2 regions of the Citrobacter sp. VF227 genome follow, and region 2 is predicted to be linked to the other one. Evidence: predicted binding sites of a transcription regulator. Region 2 holds the regulator's gene; the other holds the start of a gene.
What was found. Region 2 encodes Fur, which represses iron uptake genes when iron is present. Its sites were predicted from a motif close to ATAATAATGAGAACNACTATCAA; they were not measured.
Positions count from the first base shown of each region.

Region 1 (3,423 bases), on a different contig from region 2:
AAACCATCCGGCATAATCACGTTACTTCACCGCGCTGCGCATATCGATTGCCACCGCTCTGGCTTTGGCTCTTTTTGACCAGATAGAAGTGATAATCGGCACGAGGATGGAGGTTACAATCACTGACGTCGCCACCAGAGAGGTTGCCGCCGGCGCCATGGGTTTAAACGCCGGGACCATTTCCGCAATCAGTACCGGCGTGGCGACCGCTGCCCCCGCAGAGCTGGAAGCCGCAATCCCCGCCGTTCCATCGCCGCCGCCGATCAGTTTATCAGCGATAATCAATGGAATGCCGGTGATGATAATCACCGCCACGCCCAGCAGAATCCCCAGTACGCCGGTCTGTGCAATCACGCTCAAATCAATAGTGTTACCTAATGCGAAGGCGAAGAAAGGGATCAACGTCTGCACCGCTTTGCTGAAGAACTCCCGCAGCTCAGGGTCCAGATTCCCCAGTGCAAAGCCGATCAAAAACGGTAATACGGCACCCACAAACACGTGCGGTTCAAACGAAGCGATCCCGGCAGTTCCCAGAATCACCATCGTCATCAACGGGCCAGACTCCAGCGACATCAGGACAAACGCCCCGGCCTCTTCTTTGGTGCCATACTGCTGCATAATCGAGGCATACAGCCCACCGTTGGTCATATCCATGGCCGCCACCAGCGCCAGCGTGGAAAGTCCGGCGAAGAATCCAACCTCCACGCCATGTTCCGGCAGAATGCGTGAGGCAATCGCCGCAACCACCCACGCCACCAGAATCTTGGTTATCACTAACGTGCCGGACTTACGCAGCACGGTGCCAGTGGCGCTTAACTTAATCGACGCACCCATGCAAAAGAACCACACCGCCAAAATCGGCACCGTACCGGTGATCATGCCGTTGGTAAAGGAGCCGAAGTATTTCCCGGCTCCGGGGGAGAAGGTGTGACATAACGCACCCAGAAACAGCGGCACCAGCATCATACCGCCTGGGATTTTCTCTATCGTACGTTTGATCTGCATTTCCATCACCTGTAGACATAAAAATGGCGCAATCTTTATGGGCGGCTGCATAGTGCTTTTGAGATGCGCCGTCTTGATGAAAAGAAGATAGACATTCGCAGAGACTATAAAAGTGATCCCACTCGCACAATAAAACATTGTTTCATTTTAAATGGATCATTGTTTTTATATTGATTTTGATCACAAAAAAACCCCCACAAGCATTGCTTGCAGGGGCTTAATTAACGCGTCGGACTTATTTTTTCGCGGCGAAACGTGCAGCAGCTTCCTCCCAGTTCACCACGTTCCAGAACTCTTTGATGTAGTCCGGGCGACGGTTCTGGAATTTCAGGTAGTAAGCGTGTTCCCAAACGTCCAGGCCCACAATCGGGAAGCCGGAAGCGCCAGAGATTGCTTCACCCATCAGCGGGGAATCCTGGTTAGCAGTGGAAACAACAGCCAGTTTGTCACCTTTCAGCACCAGCCACGCCCAGCCGGAGCCAAAACGGGTTGCCGCAGCTTTTTCAAATTCAGCTTTGAAGTTGTCCACGGAGCCGAAATCACGTTCGATAGCCGCTTTCAGGTCACCCTGCAGCGTAGTACCGGTTTTCAGGCCTTTCCAGAACAGGCTGTGGTTAGCGTGACCACCCGCGTTGTTACGCAGTACGGTTTTCTTGTCTGCTGGCAGTTGATCCAGTTTGGTGATCAGTTCTTCAGCGGACAGGCTGGCGAATTCTGGCAGGCTTTCCAGCGCGGCGTTCGCGTTGTTAACATAAGCCTGGTGGTGTTTGGTATGGTGGATTTCCATCGTCTGCTTATCGAAGTGCGGTTCAAGGGCATCATAAGCGTACGGCAGGGATGGCAGTGTATAACTCATAATCATCTCCAGTATTGTCGGGCGGCCAGTGTTAACGCCGCGTAAGCAGTTGGGTCATTATAGTTAATTAAATGATATTGAAAATGATTATCAATGCCGTACTTTTTACATGGCTATTATGAGGTAAAAGTGTGAGCATTACCGGGAGAATCAGGCAGATTTTGCCAATTGGCTAGAAAACAGGCAGCGACATGAAGGACATGGGAGATAAAGCACGACATAGTCTGAGAATTATCTCACAAGGAAATATTGCTATGTCTGTCAACATCGCCCTTTTTGGTATCGGCCTCGACACATACTGGCCCCAGTTTACAGACCTGGAGTCACGTCTTCAGGGCTATCTGCAAGCAATTGATGAGCGTCTGACGGCGCAACAAGCCACCGTGATTAATGGCGGCCTGATTGATAACGTCGATAAAGCCGATGCCCTTACCAGACGGTTGCAGCATCAGCCGGTCGATGCGGTCTGCCTTTACATCAGCACCTACGCGCTCAGCTCAACGGTGCTACCCCTGGTGCAAAGTATCAATAAACCGGTCATTATTCTGGCCCTACAGCCAGAACCAGGATTGCCCTATTCAAAAATCCGTCAGATTCCCGATCGGGGCGGTCGTACTGGAGAATGGCTGGCGCACTGTCAGGCCTGCAGCGCTCCCGAACTGGCGAACGTCTTTAACCGCGCGAATATCCGTTTTCAACTTATTGTGGGTGCATTACAGGGCGATGAGTACGTCTGGCAACAAACGGCGCAGTGGCTACAGGCCCTTAACGCTCGTCAAATGCTGGCAAATTGTCAGGTTGGCGTACTCGGACACTATTATGACGGTATGGTGGACGTTTACAGCAATATGACGAACTTATCCGCGAAAATGGGCGTACGCTTTAAGCCACTGGAGATGTGTGAGCTGGCGGAATATCGCGAGCAGGTCAGCGAGGCAGACCTCAACGCCAAACAACAGGAAATGCACCGTGTCCTTCAGTTGGATGCGACATGCGAACCTGCAGAGCTTGATCGCGCACTCACCACTGCCTGCGCCATGGATAAACTGATCGCTCAGAATAAACTCGGTGCATTAGCCTATTACTACGAAGGTCGTAACGGCAATGCTTACGAGAACATCATCACCTCAATAATTCTCGGCAACACGCTACTCACTCATCGTGGTATTCCTGTAGCGGGAGAATATGAAATCAAAAATGTGCTGGCGATGAAAATTCAGCAACTTCTGAGTGCTGGCGGTTCATTCTCAGAACCTTACGGTATTGAATTTAAAGATGATGTTGTTTTGTGGGGACATGATGGTCCGGCACACCCGTTGATGGCGGATGGTCCGGTGAGTCTGGTTCCGCTGCCAGTTTATCATGGTAAACACCGGTAAAGGTGTGTCTATCCAGATGACCGTGAAACCTGGCCCGGTAACCTTTCTTTCGGTAATTGAAGATGTCGAAAACGGGGTACGTTTACAGTATGCCGAAGGTGAAGCAGTGGCAGGTGAAGTTCTGGATATTGGCAACACCAACAGCCGCTATCGCTTCCCGTTATCGGCTCGCGAGTTCACCAC
Region 1 covers NZ_JBRFVF010000011.1:74,161-77,583, forward strand. Annotated here, with positions in the region: gene kdgT (2-keto-3-deoxygluconate transporter) at 22-1,005, opposite strand; gene sodA (superoxide dismutase [Mn]) at 1,241-1,861, opposite strand; partial or broken gene ACU8YC_RS22120 (arabinose isomerase) at 2,116-3,423, shown strand, end outside.
Region 1: sodA (superoxide dismutase [Mn]) is a predicted target of Fur. The motif match lies at 1,933-1,955, and genes of this name have one in related genera.

Region 2 (3,423 bases):
ATGCCGTTGACGCTCTGAACGAGCTGGCCGAGGCGCGCAACATGAGTCGCAGTGAACTCATCGAAGAGATGCTGATGACCCAACTCAGCGCGTTGCGCGATCAGGCATAGTCTGAATTTCTGCTCTAAATCATAAATCGTGTAGCACAGAGTGCAGTCCTGTGTGTTTGCTGTTTCCGCATGCCTGACTGTTCTGCTATGATTGCCCTTATCCGTGGGCAATGCGCCACCACCATTTCAATAAGTTTCAAGAGGTTATTTTACTCATGGCAATCACTGGCATCTTTTTCGGCAGCGACACCGGTAACACCGAAAATATCGCAAAAATGATTCAAAAACAGCTTGGTAAAGACGTTGCCGACGTTCATGACATTGCAAAAAGCAGCAAAGAAGATCTCGAAGGGTATGACATTCTGCTGCTTGGCATTCCAACCTGGTACTACGGTGAAGCACAGTGTGACTGGGACGATTTCTTCCCTACCCTCGAAGACATTGATTTTAACGGCAAACTGGTTGCATTGTTCGGCTGCGGCGACCAGGAAGATTACGCAGAATACTTCTGCGACGCGTTAGGTACCATTCGCGACATCATCGAACCGCGCGGCGCAACCATCGTTGGTCACTGGCCGACTGCAGGTTATCACTTTGAAGCGTCCAAAGGTCTGGCTGACGACGACCACTTTGTCGGGCTGGCTATCGATGAAGACCGTCAGCCTGAGCTGACCGCAGAGCGCGTAGAAAAATGGGTTAAGCAGATCTCTGAAGAGCTGCACCTCGACGAAATCATCAATGCCTGATTTTGTACGGCGTAGATTTCTATCTGCGCCGCATCAATAGATAAAACCAATCAAAATAATTGCTACAAATTTGTAACTTTTCCGTCTGACCCTGTACAATGGCTGGATGCCAATCGGGTGTTGCACAGTGTGTTTGTCGGCGATACCACGTTTTGATTAACAATATTTGCCAGAGACTTGCAGTTTTCATTTAGCCATGGCAGTTCTATAATGAATCGCATTATCTCAAGTGCAATTTCTGTCACTTCTGTTAATGAAGTGAATCGTTTAGCTACAGGACAGATTCCGCATGACTGACAACAATACCGCATTAAAGAAGGCTGGCCTGAAAGTAACGCTTCCTCGTTTAAAAATTCTGGAAGTTCTTCAGGAACCGGATAACCATCACGTCAGTGCGGAAGACTTGTACAAACGCCTGATCGATATGGGTGAAGAAATTGGTCTGGCGACCGTGTATCGCGTGTTGAACCAGTTTGATGATGCCGGTATCGTGACCCGCCATAATTTTGAAGGTGGTAAATCCGTCTTCGAACTGACTCAACAGCATCATCACGATCACCTCATTTGCCTCGACTGCGGCAAAGTGGTCGAGTTCAGCGATGATTCCATCGAAGCGCGCCAGCGTGAGATTGCGGCTAAACATGGTATTCGTTTAACCAACCATAGCCTGTATCTTTACGGTCACTGCGCCGAAGGTGATTGTCGCGAAGATGAGCACGCGCACGACGGCAAGTAATGTGATGCTTTCTGAAAAGCCAACCATCCGGTTGGCTTTTTTTATGCACGTTTTCAGCCCGTTCCCCCCTTCCCTCCACTCTTGTGTTGCTTTAATGTAAAAATCAATTGTCCCTTCCGGAGAATCGAAATGGAACTTCGCCAGCTACGTTATTTTGTTCGCATTGTCGAAACTGGCAGCATGGGTAGTGCGGCGCTCGATCTCAATATTGGGGTTTCGGCACTCAGCCAGCAAATGTCCCGCCTGGAAAATGAACTTGCTATTCGCCTGCTGCAACGCACCTCGCGTGGCGTGACGCCCACCAGCGCCGGGCTGGCATTTTACGCCCAGGCGCAGCTGGCGCTCCGTCACGCAGACGATGCAATCCTCGCCGCACGAGAATCCCGCCTTTCCGGACACGTCAGCGTCGGCATGGCCCCCAGTACCGCTTCCATTCTCGGCATGCCTTTTATCAACGCCATGCGAGAAACCTATAGTGATGTCCGTCTGCATGTGGTGGAAAGCCTCTCTGGTAACCTGGAACGAATGATCAGCACTCGTCAGATTGACCTGGCCGTTGTGTTTCAAAAAGAAAAGCTCCTGCGCTGGAGCGCCAGACCGATTCTCGAAGAGCGGCTGTTTTTAATTGGCACCCATGCTTTACTGGCTGATATTACTGATGACAATATTGCTCCAGCCCAATTGGCACATATTCCATTGATAATGCCTAGCCCAGGCCACGGTCTGCGCGGCAGGCTGGAAGCGATTTGTCAGGAACACGCGCTACGCATTGAGATCGCAACAGAAATTGATGGTCTGGCGCTACTAATGCGCGCCGTTCGCAGTGGGATCGGCGCTACTCTCCAGCCCGGCGCGGCAATTTCCCATCTCGATAAAGAGACGCTAAGAGTGATCGGCGTCCATAATCCAATACTGAGTCGCCCCAACTTTCTGGTCAGCCTCTCTGACGATGAACTCACCCCGGCGGGGCTCGCAGCCCGCGTGGTGCTGACGAAAGTGATGCATCAACTGGTAGAAGCGGGACGCTGGCCTGGCGCTATCCTTTACAATAACTAAAACCCCCTTTAGCACTGCGTTATAGCGCCCGCACAAGCTGCACGTATACATTTCAATTACAAATTTAACAATTAGTTAAATGGTAATGGAGTATACGATGGTTGACGTTCTGGTGATTGGCGGTGGCAATGCCGCGTTATGTGCTGCCCTAACCGCCCGGGAGCAAGGAGCTTCGGTACTCCTGCTCGAAGCAGCCCCCCGGGAATGGCGCGGGGGAAACTCCCAACACACGCGTAATCTGCGCTGTATGCATGATGAGCCGCAGGATGTGCTGGTGGAAAGCTACCCTGAAGAGGAGTATTGGCAGGATCTGCAGCGCGTCACGGAGGGAAATACCAACGAAGCCCTGGCACGTCTGGTGATCCGCACCTCTTCACAATGCCGCGACTGGATGCGCCGACATGGCGTGAATTTTCAACCTCCCCTCTCTGGCGCTTTACACGTGGCGCGAACCAACGCCTTTTTTATGGGCGGCGGGAAAGCCCTCGTGAATGCCTATTATCGCAGCGCAGAAAAGTTAGGTGTGCAAATCCGCTATAACACCCCGGTACAGGCGCTTGAACTGCATAACGGCGAATTCGTGGCGGCGCTGGCGGGCAAAGAGCGTATTACAGCGAAATCCTGCGTGCTTGCCGCTGGCGGGTTTGAATCAAACCGCGAATGGCTACGTGAAGCCTGGGGGGAAAATGAACGCGGTGAGTGGCCTGCGGATAACTTCCTGATTCGCGGCACACGCTTTAATCAGGGCGTACTGCTCAAATTTATGATCGACGCCGGGGCGGACATCATCGGCGACCCCTCCCAGTCACACTGTGTAGCCATTGATGCCAGAGCA
Region 2 covers NZ_JBRFVF010000002.1:518,513-521,935, forward strand. Annotated here, with positions in the region: gene ybfE (LexA regulated protein) at 1-110, shown strand, start outside; gene fldA (flavodoxin FldA) at 266-796, shown strand; gene ACU8YC_RS10005 (ryhB-regulated fur leader peptide) at 1,007-1,093, shown strand; gene fur (ferric iron uptake transcriptional regulator) at 1,086-1,532, shown strand; gene tcuR (tricarballylate utilization LysR family transcriptional regulator TcuR) at 1,662-2,588, shown strand; gene tcuA (FAD-dependent tricarballylate dehydrogenase TcuA) at 2,686-3,423, shown strand, end outside.